Regions from separate parts of the Saccharopolyspora sp. 6V genome, predicted to be linked through region 1. Evidence: riboswitches for the same ligand, from Rfam matches in the RefSeq annotation. Region 1 holds a riboswitch; each other region holds the start of a gene.
The links. Region 1 has a riboswitch for thiamine pyrophosphate ahead of thiO (glycine oxidase ThiO). Riboswitches for the same ligand answer to the same signal wherever they lie in the genome.
Positions count from the first base shown of each region.

Region 2: it holds a riboswitch for thiamine pyrophosphate, as region 1 does, so the genes downstream of both, thiD (bifunctional hydroxymethylpyrimidine kinase/phosphomethylpyrimidine kinase) here and thiO (glycine oxidase ThiO) in region 1, are expected to answer to the same signal.
Region 3: it holds a riboswitch for thiamine pyrophosphate, as region 1 does, so the genes downstream of both, LCD35_RS09235 (thiamine ABC transporter substrate binding subunit) here and thiO (glycine oxidase ThiO) in region 1, are expected to answer to the same signal.

Region 1 covers NZ_JAIUKB010000115.1:31,240-36,214, reverse strand. The annotation lists gene LCD35_RS21730 (FUSC family protein) at 1-300, shown strand, start outside; gene LCD35_RS21725 (thiazole synthase) at 372-1,133, opposite strand; gene thiS (sulfur carrier protein ThiS) at 1,135-1,335, opposite strand; gene thiO (glycine oxidase ThiO) at 1,323-2,438, opposite strand; TPP riboswitch at 2,428-2,533, opposite strand; gene thiE (thiamine phosphate synthase) at 2,597-3,271, shown strand; gene LCD35_RS21705 (S1 family peptidase) at 3,568-4,689, opposite strand; gene LCD35_RS21700 (hypothetical protein) at 4,863-4,975, opposite strand, start outside.
Region 2 covers NZ_JAIUKB010000103.1:1,857-6,831, reverse strand. The annotation lists gene LCD35_RS19965 (AMP-binding protein) at 1-555, opposite strand, end outside; gene LCD35_RS19960 (hypothetical protein) at 627-842, opposite strand; gene LCD35_RS19955 (hypothetical protein) at 1,007-1,396, shown strand; gene LCD35_RS19950 (hypothetical protein) at 1,448-2,179, opposite strand; gene LCD35_RS19945 (hypothetical protein) at 2,254-2,523, opposite strand; gene LCD35_RS19940 (hypothetical protein) at 2,793-3,065, shown strand; TPP riboswitch at 3,098-3,193, shown strand; gene thiD (bifunctional hydroxymethylpyrimidine kinase/phosphomethylpyrimidine kinase) at 3,187-4,020, shown strand; gene LCD35_RS19930 (TenA family protein) at 4,040-4,753, shown strand.
Region 3 covers NZ_JAIUKB010000039.1:9,396-14,370, forward strand. The annotation lists gene LCD35_RS09230 (iron ABC transporter permease) at 1-983, opposite strand, end outside; gene LCD35_RS09235 (thiamine ABC transporter substrate binding subunit) at 980-2,026, opposite strand; TPP riboswitch at 2,073-2,183, opposite strand; gene LCD35_RS09240 (4a-hydroxytetrahydrobiopterin dehydratase) at 2,254-2,547, shown strand; gene LCD35_RS09245 (FAD-dependent oxidoreductase) at 2,553-3,521, opposite strand; gene LCD35_RS30420 (DUF6157 family protein) at 3,964-4,395, shown strand; gene LCD35_RS09255 (acetyltransferase) at 4,418-4,873, opposite strand.

The sequences.
Region 1 (4,975 bases):
GCGGCGATCGCGCTGGACGCGCTGCGCCAGGACGTGGCGACGCTGGCGTTCCGGCCCGAGGGCGAACTCGCCGTGGCGGTGCCCGCGCTCAAGGCGGTGGACCAGCTGCTCAGCGGGCGGAGCAACCCGAAGATCCCGGACATCCAGTCCGCCGGGGCGCCCGCGACGGAACTGCTGGCCAGCTCGCTGGTGGAGAACGCGCTGCACGCGCGCTCGGCGATCGACCAGACCCTCGGCAACGAGCCGTGGAAGAGCTACACGATCAACTTCGTGCGGACCGAACGGCTCCGCATCCGCTGATCACCGGGTGACCGGCCCGCCCGCTCTGGCGGGCCGGTCACCCGGCGGCCGGTTCAGCCCGGCAGGCCGGTTCAGCCCGGCAGGCCGGGGCTGGAGGCCTTCGCCCAGAAGCGCTGCGGGATGCGTCCCGCGCCGACCGCGAGGCGGCCCGCTTCGACGGCGGCGCGCATCGCGGCGGCCATCCGCTCCGGGTCCTGGGCCCGGGTGACGGCGCTGGCCAGCAGCACCGCGTCGCAGCCCAGCTCCATCGCCAGCGCCGCGTCGGAGGCGGTGCCGATGCCCGCGTCGAGCACGACCGGCACCGACGCCCGGGACACGATCATCTCGATGTTGTGCGGGTTCCGGATGCCCAGCCCGGTGCCGATCGGCGAGCCCAGCGGCATCACCGCCGCGCAGCCCACGTCCTCCAGCCGCGTCGCCAGCACCGGGTCGTCGTTGGTGTAGGCCAGCACCACGAAGCCCTGGTCGACGAGCTGCTCGGCCGCGTCCAGCAGCTCCACCGGGTCCGGCAGCAGCGTGTCCTCGTCGGCCACCACCTCCAGCTTCACCCAGTTCGTCCCCAGCGCTTCCCTGGCGAGCTGCGCGGTGAGCACCGCCTCCGCCGCCGTGCGGCAGCCCGCGGTGTTCGGCAGCGCCTCGATGCCGAGCCGGTGCAGCAGGTCCAGCACGCCGGTGCGGCCCCCGGCGTCGGCGCGGCGCATCGCCACCGTGGTCAGCTCGGTGCCGGAGGCCAGCAGCGCCCGCTCCAGCACCGACAGGTTCGCCGCTCCCCCGGTCCCCGTGATCAGCCGGGAGCCGAACTCCCGGCCCGCGATCACCAGCGCGTCGTCCACGTCAGCCCCCCTGCACCGCGGTGAGCACTTCGACGGCCGCCCCGTCGCGGAGTTCCGTCGCCTGCCAGTTCGCCCTGGGCACCACGGTCCCGTCCACGGCGACGGCCACACCGCGCTCGGGCACGCCGAACTCGGCGAGCACCGCCGCCAGCGTCGCATCCACCTGCACGGGACGTTCCGCCCCGTTGATCACCACTTGCACGGTCGACCTCCTCCGTCGCCTGCGGGAACCGGTCCGGCGACCGGTGGTTCGCGGCCCGACAGCTCCGCCAGCACCGCGTCCGCGGTGATCGGCGCGAGCAGGAACCCGTTGCGGTGGTGGCCGGTCGCGGCCAGCACCCCCGGCTCCAGTTCGCCGATCACCGGCAGGTTGTCGTGCGTGCCGGGCCGCAGCCCGGCGACGGCTTCGAGCAGCTCGTACTCGGCGATGCCCGGCAGCACTCGTTCCGCGTCGGCCAGCAGGTCGCGGACGCCGCCGGCGGTGACGGTCTCGTCGAACCCGGCGTCGTGCTGGGTGGCGCCGACGACGAGCCCGCCGTCGTCGCGCGGGACCAGGTAGACCTGCCTGCCGCGCACCGGGCCGCGCACGGTGCGCGCGGGCGGGGGCAGCGCGGTGGGGCGCGCCCGCAGCCGCAGCACCTCGCCCTTGACCGGGCGGATCCGGCCGGTGAGCGCCGGGTGCAGCTCGCCGGAGCGGGCACCGGCGGCGATCACCGCGACGTCGCAGCGCAGGGTCCGTTCGGCGAGCTCCACCTCGCCCGGCCGCACCCGCCGCGCCGCCCCGGCGCGGAACCGGACGCCCGCCGCCTCCGCCGCGGCCCGCAGCGCGGCCAGCGCCAGCCGGTTGTCCACCGCCAGATCGCCGGGCACCTCCAGGCCGCGCCGCACCGCGGGCCCCAGCGAGGGTTCGAGGCGGCGCACCTCCCGGCCGCCGAGCCGGGTGACGGTGCGCCCCAGCGAGGCGAGGTGGTCGGCGAGCATGTCCAGCTCGGCGCGGTCGGCACCGTCCACGCCGACCACCAGCGTGCCCTCCCGGCGCAGCCCGGACGGCAGCCCGGACCCGCGGGCCAGCTCGGCGGCGAACGACGGCCAGCGGCGCAGCGACTCGGACCCGAGCTCCAGCAGTTCCTCTTCCCCCGGCGCGGCCTCGGCGACCGGGGCGAGCATCCCGCCCGCGACCCACGACGCACGCCGCTCCCCCGCATCGACGACCTCGACGCGGTGGCCCGCGCGCGCGGCCGTCCACGCGACGGAGAGACCGATGACCCCGCCACCGACGACGGTGACGGACGACTGCTGCTGCATCTGCGCTCCCTGCGCCGGCATGACCCGGATCAGGTTCGACGGTCGGGGCCTGCGCCCCCTCTCAGCCCGGATCCCGGGCTCCCGTGCCAACCACCACCACCGTACTCATCCGCCCGCGCGAGGTCAGCCGCCGCCCGGCCGCGGACTACCCTGGGGGCATGCCCGGATTGGACGGTTTCGGCATCCGCACGCGGCTCGCCGACGCACGGTTGTACCTCTGCACCGACGCGCGCGCGGAGCGGGGCGATCTGGCGGAGTTCGCCGACGCCGCGCTGTCCGGCGGCGTGGACGTCGTCCAGCTGCGGGACAAGGGGCCCGGCGGGGCGCCGCTGGAGGCGCGGCAGGAGCTGGCGGCGCTGGAGGTGCTCGCGGAGGCCTGCGTTCGGCACGGCGCGCTGCTGGCGGTGAACGACCGCGCGGACGTGGCGCTGGCCGCGGAGGCCGACGTGCTGCACCTGGGGCAGGACGACCTGCCGGTGGACGTGGCGCGGCGCATCGTCGGCGACGAGGTGGTGCTGGGGCGTTCCACGCACGACGTGGTGCAGGCGGACGCGGCCTCGACCGAACCGGGCGTGGACTACTTCTGCACCGGCCCGGTGTGGACGACGCCGACGAAACCGGGCCGGGAGGCGGCGGGCATCGAGCTGGTGCGCCACGCCGCGGAGCACCGCGGGCACGGGAGGCCGTGGTTCGCGATCGGCGGCGTCGGCCACGACAACCTCGCCGAGGTGGTCGCGGCGGGCGCGGAACGGATCGTGGTGGTTCGGGCCATCACCGAGGCCGAGGACCCGCGCGCCGCCGCCGAATCCCTCAAGGCCGGACTACCCACCTGACCACCGAACCGGCCCGGCCGGGTTCGCGACTCTTTCCTGTCAGCGGCGAAGCCGCTGAGCAGCGACCACAAGAGCAACCAGACCACCCGCGGGTTCTCAGCGGTTCCCTCGCGAGGACAGCTTTTTCGCATGTGGCGGAGGCCACCTGCGAAAAAGATCCCGCAGCGAGGGGGCCGCTGAGGTTCCGCCACCCCACCCCCACGCAGCAGAAGCAGCGAAAAAGCAAGACGGGCTGCGTCTCGTGGGGCTGAGACGCAGCCCGTCCGGCTGCCATCACCCGGTGACCGGGCTCCCGATCACTCCGTGATCAGGGTCAGGCCGTAGGCGTCCAGGATCTCGTTGACCGGCTGGAAGTAGGTCGTACCACCGCTGGTGCAGTCGCCCGAACCACCGGAGGTCACGCCCTGCGCCTGGTCACCGGCCAGCCACGAGCCGCCGGAGTCGCCGGGCTCGGCGCACGCGTCGGTGCGGGTCAGCCCGGTGACGGTGCCCTCGGCGTAGTTCACCGTCTGGTTCTTGGCCTGGACGGTGCCGCAGTGCCAGCCGCTGGTGGAGCCGGACCGGCAGATCGAGGCGCCCTCGGCGGCCTCGGTCGAACCGGCGACGCCGACGGTGCCGCCCGCGTAGTCGTTCACCAGGCCGCGCGGGGTCTCACCGGAAGCGACCTCCACGTAGGAGTAGTCGTCCCCGGGGAACGAGGAGCCCGCGAAGGTGCCGGACGGCGTGCTGGTGGTGTCGCCCTCGCTGCCGCAGTGCCCGGCGCTGACGAAGCCGCCCTCCACCGAGAAGCCGACGGAGCAGCGGGCGCTGCCGCCGATCGTGTAGGCGTTGCCGCCGATCACGTCGGCGAGGATGCGCGGGGACTCCGCGGATTCGACGACGCGCACGGCCTGCGCCCCCACCCCGGTGGCGTGCACGAACTCGTTCGCGGCGGCACCCGCGCCCTCGGCGGCGGTGACCACGACCGAGTTGGCGGCCGAGTCCAGGTACCAGCCGGTGACGCCCTGCGGCGCCTGGCGGGTGTTGAGCCCGTCGACGACGCCGGCCAGCTGCGCGGTGCTGTGCTCGACCAGCTTCGGCTCGGCGCCCGCGGCGCGGATCTCGTCGACCAGGTTCGCGTCGGTGGTGCCGACGACGAGCTTGCCCAGCTCGGCGTCGTAGCGCGAACCGCCGAACGCGTCGGCGAGCACGCCGCGCAGCGTCCGGTCCGCGGTGTTGGCGATGGCCTCGCTGTGCAGCCGGGCCTGCGCCTGGTCGGCGGTGAGGCCGAAGTCGCGCTGCATGGCTTCGAGCTGGGTGGCTGCCTTCTCCAGCGGCGCGGGGGCGACGGTCGCCGAAGCGGGCATGGTGAAGGCGGCGACGGTTCCGGCCGCCAGCACGATCGTCCCGGCCATTCTGGCCGCGAGCTTGCGCGTCATAGGTGGGTCTCCTACTCCTTGAGGTGGGGCTCAAAGATCCCTACGAGGAGCCAGTATTGGTGGGGGCCACCGCCCGGCACATCCACCTTTCGACGCATCGACGCGCAAAAATTCCCGGTTATCCGGCATTCCGGCCGGATAACCGGGAATCGTCACCATTCGCTGCTCTCCGATCACGGAGAGTCGGGCTGCTCCTGCATTGCGGATTCGCCGCCCGCGGAACCCCGCTCGCCGGTGGGACCGGACTCGGGCCTCTGCTCGCCGGTGGGCTGCGGGGCTTCGGAGG
Region 2 (4,975 bases), on a different contig from region 1:
CTCGGTCCAGGCGAGCACCACGTCCAGTTCCAGGTCGGGCAGCGCCTCGACGAATTCGACGTCGGCGATCAGCAGGTCGGCCCGCTGCTCGTCGAGCACGGTGCGCATCTGGTGCGGGCGCAGGCCGGTGTTGAGCAGCACCACGTCGGAGCCGATCTTGCCGCAGGCCACGATGGTCTCGACGAGCCCGTGGTGGTTGCGGCACAGCACCGCGACCCGGCTGGTGTCCCGGATGCCGCGGGCGCGCAGCCCGCGGGCGAGGCGGGTGGTGCGCTGCTCCAGTTCGAGGAAGCTCAGCGCGCCGCGCTCGTCGATCACGGCGGGCCGGTCGGGATGCCGGATCGCGGCGACGGCGTAGCCGAGCGCGGGGGTGACGCCCCAGCGCCGCCAGGCGAAGACGATGCGCAGCAGCTTGTCCGGGCGCATCGGGCGGACGACGCCCTGCCTGATCAGCAGCCACAGCGTCTGCAGCGTCGGGGCCAGCCGGTCCGCCCCGGCCTGGACGGCCGCCTTCGCCGCTTCGCCTCGTGTCCGTCCCGCCGGCCGTCGCCACATCGCCACGCGTCTCCTCCGATTTAGCTACTCATCGGTAGATAATGCCTCGGGGGGCGACGCGGGGGAAGGGTTCACCGGTCCGAAATGGTGTGTTCCGGTGCCGCCGCGGCCACCACGGCCTCCCGGATCGCGGCCCGCAGGCGACCCGCCTCCAATGGTGCCAGCACCGCCGTCTCCCCGGGCGGAGCGACGACCACGACGTTGCCCTGGTTCACGTACACCGCCATGTTCCGCCGCCTGCCCGCCACATCGCGGCAGCTCACCTGCCACTGCTCGTCGTCAGCCACGTGGCCTCCCTCCCTAGGGGAACGCTCGTCCGGTGCGTCCTCCACTGGTAAGACGACTCAGGATCACGGACGTGACGGGTGTTCGCCTGATTAATCTTGGAATTCCACCGGCCCGTGCCCGCGGGGTTCCACCACCGGGTGAGCGCTGCTGGGAGACTGCGATCATGGCTGGATACGACGGGATGCTGTGGCGCACCCTGCACCGCGTGCTGCTGGTCCTCGCGGTCGGCGTGCTGGGCCTGCTGCTCGGCCTCGGGCACGAGCCGAGCCGGGCCGACTCGCTGTTCGGCGTGCTCGTCGTGGCGCTCGTGGCGCTACCGGTGTGGATCACGTTCCAGCGGATGACGCCGGTCGCCCGCGGGAACCTGCGGGCGCTGCCGCGGCACCGGCCGCTGATGACCTCGATGATCGGGCTGCTGGGCCTGGTGGCGCTGTTCGTGCTCGGCTGGACGATCGCCAACGCGCTGTTCCCCGGCACGCTCGCCCCGCTCGCGCTGGCGCTGGTCGGCGTGGTGCTGGCGGCGTTGGTCGCGCTGCTGAACCGGGTGCTGTGACACCGCTTCCCCGCGGCCCCGGACGCCGGGGCCGCGCGAGGAAGCAGCAGGTCAGACCGGGCGGACCGTCAGCGCGCCCGGCTCGGCGGTGAACGTCAGCGCGCCCTCGAAGTCGGCGATGGGCAGCTCGTCGCGCACCAGGCGGTGCGGCGCGTCAGCCGTCTCCACCCGCACTTCGGTGGCGGCGAAGGTCTGCTCGGCGAAGTCCGGGCCCGCGAGCCGGACCTCCAGCCGCTGCTCCCGCAGGGTGACCACCGCGGAACCGCCGGGCACCGAGATCGGCTCGCCGTCGGCGGTGACGATCAGGCTGCCCTGGCCCTCGGTCTCCGGGCGCACCGCCACGTGCGAGAGGGCGACGTCGCGCCGGTCCTCGGCGGCGGTGACGCCGATGACGTCCCGCGAGTCCTGCCCGGCCTCCTCGTCGCCGCGCACCGCCAGCAGCGGGGCGCGCAGCTTCGCGGCCAGCCGGTACGGCTGCCAGGAACCGGCGCCGATCAGGTTCACCACCGACGTGATCTCGCTGTCCGCGAGCAGCCGCTCGCTGCCCACGGCCGGGGTGATCTCGATGGCCGCCACCCCGCGCTCCTCCAGCAGGTCGCGCAGCGCCTTGGCGCGCAGCCTGCTGTTGCGGTCGAACCCGCGGGTGATGGCGACGGCTCCGGACGTCCCGCCCTGCGCTGCGGCGTCGGCGAGACCGGCCAGCGGAGCCCATACCTCCGCCGGATCCGGCCGGGCGGAGCGGCGGGAACGGGCGGTCTGGGGGGCGTCGGCAGTGGTGTCCATTGCGTCAACTTTAATCCGCCACGCAGGGTCGCCTCACTAGGCGATCAGCCCTGAGCGGTGTGACTTCCCTCGCCCTAGGCGTCCCAGGTGGTGACCACGAGATCGCCGTCACGCGCGAGCTGTTCGTCGACCGCCTGCTCGCACTCCGCGCAACGCTCCGTGATGCGGCGGCTCGACGGTTCCTTGGTGGCGGGCCACGTCTCGTGCGGGAGCTTGATCGTCGCATCGCACAGGGTCTGCACCGGATCACCGGCCGGTCTGGCGCCCGGGCGCACCGTGATCGCGTGCCGGACCCGCTTGCCCGCTCCGACGATCCACCACACGTGCTCTTGATCGGGGAACATTGCCGTCCCACCCCCATACCTGTCAGGACGACCCGCGGGCGCGCAGTTCGTCCGGCTTCGGTCCACTGGCCGGATCTCGAACTCTAGACGGAACGATCAGCGCGCACGTTGCATTCGCGTGGCGGGGGCGACCGGCGGCTGCGCTGCTCCGATCGTGTGAGAGCGGCTGTTCGGCGGAGCGGTCTCGACTCGCCGCTGACCCGGTGCTGGGCCGCCCGAACCAGGGCGCCGGGCGCGGAACCCGCTTGTGGTGAGAAGGATCACCGCCCATGCTGGGCGCGTCGAGCGAGCGGAACCCGGAGGCGCACCCCGTGACGGACCTGCACTTCCCGCGTCCGCACGACGATCCGCGGGAGCCCGGTTCCCTCGCCCGCTGGCTGGTCCCCGACGGCGCCCGGGTGCGCAGCGGAGCCCCGGTGACCGAGGTGGTGACCGACGGCGCCCCGCGCACGGTGCGCGCCCCGGCGAGCGGAACGCTGTGGCGGCAGGGCAGGGCGGGGGAGCGGTTCACCGCGGGCGCGATCATCGGCCTCGTCGAGTGAGTCCGCAGCTTGACGCCCGTTGCTAGGTTGGGGCCAGTGACGCGGGGTGCCCGGACGGCCGGGCTGAGAGCAGACCCGTCGAACCTGACCTAGTTCGTGCTAGCGGAGGGACGTCACCGACGTGACCACTCGTGCTGCCCTGCCCGGATCCGACCGGGTCCCGAACGTGCTCTCGATCGCGGGGACCGATCCCAGCGGCGGAGCCGGCATCCAAGCGGACCTGAAGGCCTTCTCCGCGAACGGCGCCTACGGCATGTCCGCGGTGACCGCGCTGGTCGCGCAGACCACCACCGGTGTCGCCGAGGTCCGCGAGGTACCGCCGGAGTTCGTCACCGCCCAGCTCACGACGCTGCTCGACGACGTCCGGGTGGACGCGGTGAAGATCGGGATGCTGGCGAACGCCGAGGTGATCCGCGCGGTCGTCGCCGTGCTGGACCGCTACGCCCCGCCGCACGTGGTGCTGGACCCGGTGATGGTCGCGAAGAGCGGCCACCGGCTGCTCGCCGACGAAGCGGTCGCGGTGCTGCGCGACGAGCTGCTGCCGCGCGTCGACCTGATCACCCCGAACCTGCCGGAAGCGGCGGACCTGCTGGGCGAGCCGGAGATCACCGGCTTGGCCGAGATGGCCGCGCAGGCGCAGCGGCTCGCCGACCTGGGCGCGAAGCAGGTGCTGCTCAAGGGCGGGCACCTGCGCGCGGAACCCGCCAGCGCCGACCTGTTCCGCGGCGACGGCGAGGTGCGGTGGCTGCGCAGCGAGCGGATCGACACCGCGAACGACCACGGCACCGGCTGCACGCTGTCCGCGGCGATCGCGGCGCTGCGTCCCCGCAGGCCCGACTGGGCGACCGCCGTGCGGGACGGCAAGGACTACCTGACCGGGGCGCTGCGGGCCGCGGAGCGCCTCGACGTGGGCCGCGGGCACGGGCCCGTGCACCACTTCCACCGCTGGTGGTGAGATCGGAAGGACGAAGGTCATGAGCAGGTTGCCCGATCCGCCCGCGGGCGGTTTCTGCGCCCGCGCCTGGGAACGCACCGCCGAGCTGCAGCGGGCCGTGGTGGCGCACCCGTTCAACGCGGCGCTCACCGACGGCACCCTCGACCGGGAGCGGTTCGCGTTCTATTTCGTGCAGGACGCCCGCTACCTGATCGCGTTCGCGCAGGCGCTGTCGGCGGCCGCGACCCGGTCCGAGGATCCGGCGGACGCGGCGTTCCTCGCGGGGGCCGCGCGGGGCGCGCTGGTGGAGGAGCGCCGGTTGCACGCGGGCTACGTCGAGGAGTTCGGGCTCTCCGCGGACGACCTGGCGGGGGTGGCGACCTCGCCGTCGTGCACCGCCTACACCTCGTTCCTGCGGGCGAGCGCGCTGGTCGACCCCTACCCGGTGCTGCTGGCGGCGGTGCTGCCGTGCTTCTGGGTGTACCAGCACGTGGGCAGTGAGATCCTCGCCGCCGTCGGCGACGTGTCGGCGCACCCGTACCGGCGGTGGATCGAGACCTACGCCGACGAGGAGTTCGCCGAAGCGGTGCTGGCGGCCCGCGAGCTCACCGACCGGGCGGCCGCGGCCGCCGACGAGCCGGTGCGGGAGCGGATGCTGGCCGCGTTCGCGCGTGCCACCGAGTACGAGTGGATGTTCTGGGACGGCGCGTGGCGCCTGGAGCGGTGGCCGACGGCGCAGTGGCTCCCGGCGTGAGAAGTCGTTGCGGCGGCACGGTTTCCGCGCTGCGGCGAATACCCGGACCCGATCACCCTCCGCGACGTGCCCTGCGGCGCGGCGGGGGCGGTGACGCGGGTGGTCAGCCGCGGTGCGGGCGCTCGCGGGAAGCGTGATCAGGAGCACTTTCGAGCGGTGTTAACGAACACCCTCAGCCACGACGATGAGGCTCACGACACGTTCGTTCGGCGTGTTCGGTCG
Region 3 (4,975 bases), on a different contig from region 1:
GAGTTCAGCGCGGCTTCGAGCCCGGTGACCTCCAGGGTCCCGGGCTGCCCGGTGCCCAGCAGCGCGCGGTAGCCCGCGAGCCCCCACCCGTCCCTGGTGGACACCGACCGCGCCAGCAGGGAGACGATCGGCGCGAGCAGCCCGCACAGCACCGCACCGGCGAGCCCGACGATCCACCACTCGGCGCCTTGCGGCGGCCGGGCGGTGGTCGCGGGCGCGCGCAGCCGCAGCGCGGTCTCCCGACGGCGGCGCGCGATGGTGGCCACGAGCAGGGCGGCGACGACGGCGACCAGCTGCAGCAGGGACAGCGCCGCGGCGCCGGGCAGGTCCAGCAGCTGCACGGTGCGCAGGTAGATCTCCGTCTCCAGGGTGCGCAGCCGACCGCCGCCGAGCACCAGCACCACCCCGAAGCTGGTGGCGCTGAACAGGAACACGACGGCCGCCGCCGATCCGAGCGCGGGCAGCAGCGCGGGCAGCGTCACCGAGGTGAAGGTGCGCAGCCGCCCGGCTCCCAGCGATCGGGCGGCGTCCTCCATCCGCCGGTCCAGGTGCCCCCACAACCCGCTGACGGTGCGCGCGACGACGGCGACGTTGAAGAACGCGTTGGCCAGCACGATCGGCAGCACTCCCCCGTCGGCGCCGAACAACGCGCGGAAGGCCATGCCCACGACGATCGTCGGCAGCACGAACGGCACGGTCACCGCGACCCGCAGCAGCCCTGTGCCGGGCAGGACGAGCCTGGCGAGCACGTAGGCGAGCGGCAGCCCGCAGAGCAGCGCGACCGCGGTGGACGCGGCGGCCTGCCCGAGGGTGAAGCCGACGAGCCGCCAAGTGGCCGGCTCGGCGAGCACCGCTCCGACGTCGCCGCGCACGCCCAGCCCGATGATCGCCGCGACGGGCCAGGCGAAGAAGACCCCGAGGAAGCCGAGGACGACCGCCGCGGCCAGCGCCACCGGAACCCGGCGGCGGAGTTCGCCGGTCATCCCCGGACCAGCGTCCGCCACTGCTCGACCCACCGGTCCCGGTTGTTCTCCACCTCGTCGGCGGGCAGTTCCGCGGGCCGCGACGGCAGCGGCGCGCTGGCCGCCCAGCCTTCGGGCAGCGGCACCCCGTCGACCGCGGGGTACACGTACATCTGGTCGGCGACCTGACCTTGGAACTCGGGCGAGAGCAGGAAGTCCACCACTTCCCGCGCCGCCTGCGGGTCCTTCGCGCCGGTGAGCACGCCCGCGTACTCGACCTGCCGGTAGCAGGTGTCGAGCAGGGCCTTGGTGCGCGGCGCACCGTTCTCGTCGACCTCGGCGGCGGGCGAGGACGCGTAGGACAGCACGATCGGTCGCGGCCCCTGGCCGGTGGAACCGGAGAAGTCCTGGTTGTAGGCCTCTTCCCAGCCGGAGGACAGCCGCACGCCGTTGGCGTCGAGGGCGCGCCAGTAGTCCTGCCAACCGGGCTCGCCGAAGGCGTCGATGGTGCCGAGCAGGAACGCCAATCCAGGGGAGGACGTCGTCGGGTCCGGCATCGAGGTCAGGTCCCGGTAGCGGGGATCGGTGAGGTCGCGCAGCGTCGTCGGCTCCGGCAGCCGGTGCGCGGCGAACCAGGCGGTGTCGATGTTGAGGCACACGTCGGCGACGTCGACGGCGGTGAGCCGGTTCTGCTGGTCCTGGGCGTAGCGCTGCGGTCCGCGGTCGGCGGCGGCGGGCCGGTACGGGGCGAACACGTCGGCGCGCAGCGCGCGGGAGGCGAAGGTGGAGTCCACGCCGTAGGCGACGTCGCCGAGCGGTGCCGCCTTGGACAGCGCCAACTTGTTGGTCAGCTCTCCGGCGTCACCGCTGTTGCGGATCTCCAGGTGGATGCCGCTGCGCTTCTCGAAGTCGGCGAGCAGCGCCGGGTCGGCGACGAACGAGTCGTGCGCGACGAGGGTGACGGTGCGCGCCGCGGTGTCATCGCCGGAGCTCCCGATGAGCGAACATCCGGTGGTGAGCGCGGCGGCGGCGAGTGCCGCGGCCCAGCGCAGTAAGGGGTTCAACGGTCCTCCCGAGTAGCACACCGGTCTCGGCCACGCGTGCGAACTCGAGCTGATCGCGACACCTCCCTGCGCCGGCATGATCCGGTTCAGGTGCGGACGGTCGAGGGGATGCGCCCCTCCTCTCAGCCCAGCGCGCTGGACTCCCGTGGCGACCGGCAGTCTACGTGCCGCCACCGAGCCGGGGGTCGACGGTCGCGTTCCGGCCGTCCGACGACCACCATGTGGGCATGACCGAACTGCTGAACGACACCCAGGTCGCCGAATCGCTGTCCCGGCTACCGGAGTGGGCCCAGGACGGCACCACGATCGTGCGGAGCGTGGAGTTCGCGAGCTTCCCGCAGGCCATCCAGGCGGTGAACCGGGTCGCGGAGATCGCGGAGAGCGAGAACCACCACCCGGATCTGGACATCCGCTGGCGCACCGTCGTGTTCGCCCTCTCGACGCATTCGGCGGGTGGCCTCACCGCGAAGGACTTCACGCTGGCGGAGGAGATCGACGGGGTGGTCGACGCGTTGACGTGAGCCGGTCAGCGCACCGGTCGGCCGAGGACGAGCCCGGCGGCTTCGGCGGCGCAGCCCCAGGACAGCGACACCCCGCAGCCGGAGTGCCCGTAGTCGTGCACGACGGTGGCGCCGCCGAACCGTTCGGTTTCGAGCCGCACGGCGTCGCGCCCGGGGCGCAGTCCGACGGTCTCGCCGAGGACTTCGGCGCCGGCGAGCAGCGGTTCGACCTGCGCGCAGCGGCGCAGCACGGCGGCGCTGTCGTCGCGGTCGTGTGCGCGGGACCAGTCGTGCTCGCCCGCGACGCCGCCGAGCACGACTTGGTCGCCGTGCGGGACGTACGAGGTGAACTCGGGTCCGGCGCCGACTTCGACGAAGTACTCGCTGATGCCGGGGTTGCGGACGAGGACGTGCTGCCCCCGCACGGGCCGCACGCCGGGGTCGCCGACGAGCTCGTGCGCGCCGACCCCGGTGCAGTTGACGATGCGGTCCGCTTCGGCCGCGGCGTCGGCCAGCGAGGACACCGGGCTGATCAGCAGTTCGCCGCCGGCGGCGAGCAGTCTCCCGGTGAGGTGTTCGAGGTAGCGCGGCATGTCGATCAGCGGGAGCGTCGCCCGGTAGCCGCTGCGGAACCCGGCGGGCAGCTCGTCCGGGGTGCAGCGGCGCAGGTCGGGCAGCAGCAGCGCTTCGGGCGGCAGCTGGTCGCCGAGGTCGACGCGGGCGGCCATCCGCCCGGTGGCGAGGTGCACTCCGCTGGTGTCGTCGGCGGCCAGTTCGACCAGCGCGCGGTAGGTGTCGGCGACCCACCGGCGCACCCGGTCGGCGGGTTGCAGCAGCGCCGGCCCCCAGATCGCGCCGGCGACGGCGGAGGTGGTGTCGGCGGGTGGCTCGTCGGTGCGCACGCGCACCGGCACGCCGGATTCGGCGAGGATCACGGCGGTGCTGAGCCCGATCACCCCGGCTCCGATGACCAGGACGGTCCCGTTGGCGGCCATTTCGGCACGCTAGCAGCGTTGCCCGCCGCGCACGGCCTGCTCGGGGCGGGTTTCGCGGCCGCTCGGCGCGGTCCTAGTCCTCGACGATGGTGATCGTGCCGGTGCCGCCGCAGTTGCTGCACCCCTTGCCGTTGCAGTCTCCGCAGATCAAGGTGATGTGCTGCATGCGCACAACGTAAATCGCCTGGTCATGGCGTGCGACTCAGCTGTGCCGGGGTGCGCCGCCCGCAGTTCGCGGCGGGCCGCGCTGCGCTACCGACCCCGCACGCCTTTCACTCGGACGTGCCCGAGCGGGGTGCGGCGGCGGGTCGGGGAATCGCGTTCGCCGGGTGTTCGTCATCGATCGGGGGTCAGCCGATCGCGGTCCGAGGCAAGGAGCACCGGAATCGAGGAACGGCCGCTTCCCCATCCGCCGTCGGTCCCCCGGCGTACCGTTCCGGGCGTGGAACGGGTCGATCGCACGAACACGTTTATCGAGGTGGCCGAGGACTGCCCGGTCACCACCGCGACGGTGCCCCCGCTGAACGCAGAGGCGCCGTCGGTGGCAGCGCGCACCTACCGGCTGATCGCCGAGCACCCGTACGAGTTCACGTCCGGTGACGTCATCTTCACCGTCTTCGCGGACCGCGCCGCCATCCCGGACGAGGAGCGGGCGGACGCCCGCCGGGAGTTCTTCGCGCGGAGCAGGGCCTGCCTGCGCTCCTCGCCGCTGGGCAAGCGCTACGGCTGGGGCATCCACGCAGACGCCCGCGGCCGCCTGGCCCTGTACGCCGTGGACGGCCCGGAGTACGCGGAGTTCACCTCGGGCCGGCGCACCGGCGAGTCAGGCGAACCGATCACCTGCACCAAGGCGCTGCGCAGCACCCGAGCCTGAACCCGGGGCGACGAGCGGCCGGTCACCGCGCCCGCCCGTCGCGGGACATCCGCAGCAGCGGGTACGGACGCCCCGCATCGTCGAGCTCGCTGCGGCCGGTGACGGTGAACCCGTGCCGGAGGTAGAACCCGACGGCCTGCTCGTTCTGCTCGTTGACGTCCACGGACGTCACCCCGAGCTCGGCCACCGCGTGCGCGAGGAGGGCTCGGCCCACTCCTCGCCCGCGGTGCGCCGCGTCGACGAACAGCATCTCCAGGCTCGTCCCGGACGTGCCCGCGAAACCGACCGGCGCACCGCCGAGTTCGGCGACGCTGAGCCGCACCTGCGGGAAGTGCCCGACGGGCAGGCGTTCCTCGATCTCCGCACGGTGCCGCGGATCGAGGAACGCGTGGGTGGCATCGACGGCGCTGCGCCAGATCCGCACGAGTTCCGGGTGCTCCTCGGGCCCCGTCGAGTCGCGGATCCTCGGCTCAGCCACGACGACCTGCGCGATCCAGCGGAGTTCGCCCGAATTCCGGTCCGGAGGACCACGTGCCCGGGAGCGCGTGGCCGCCGGCGACCTGCTTGATCCAGCGGACTC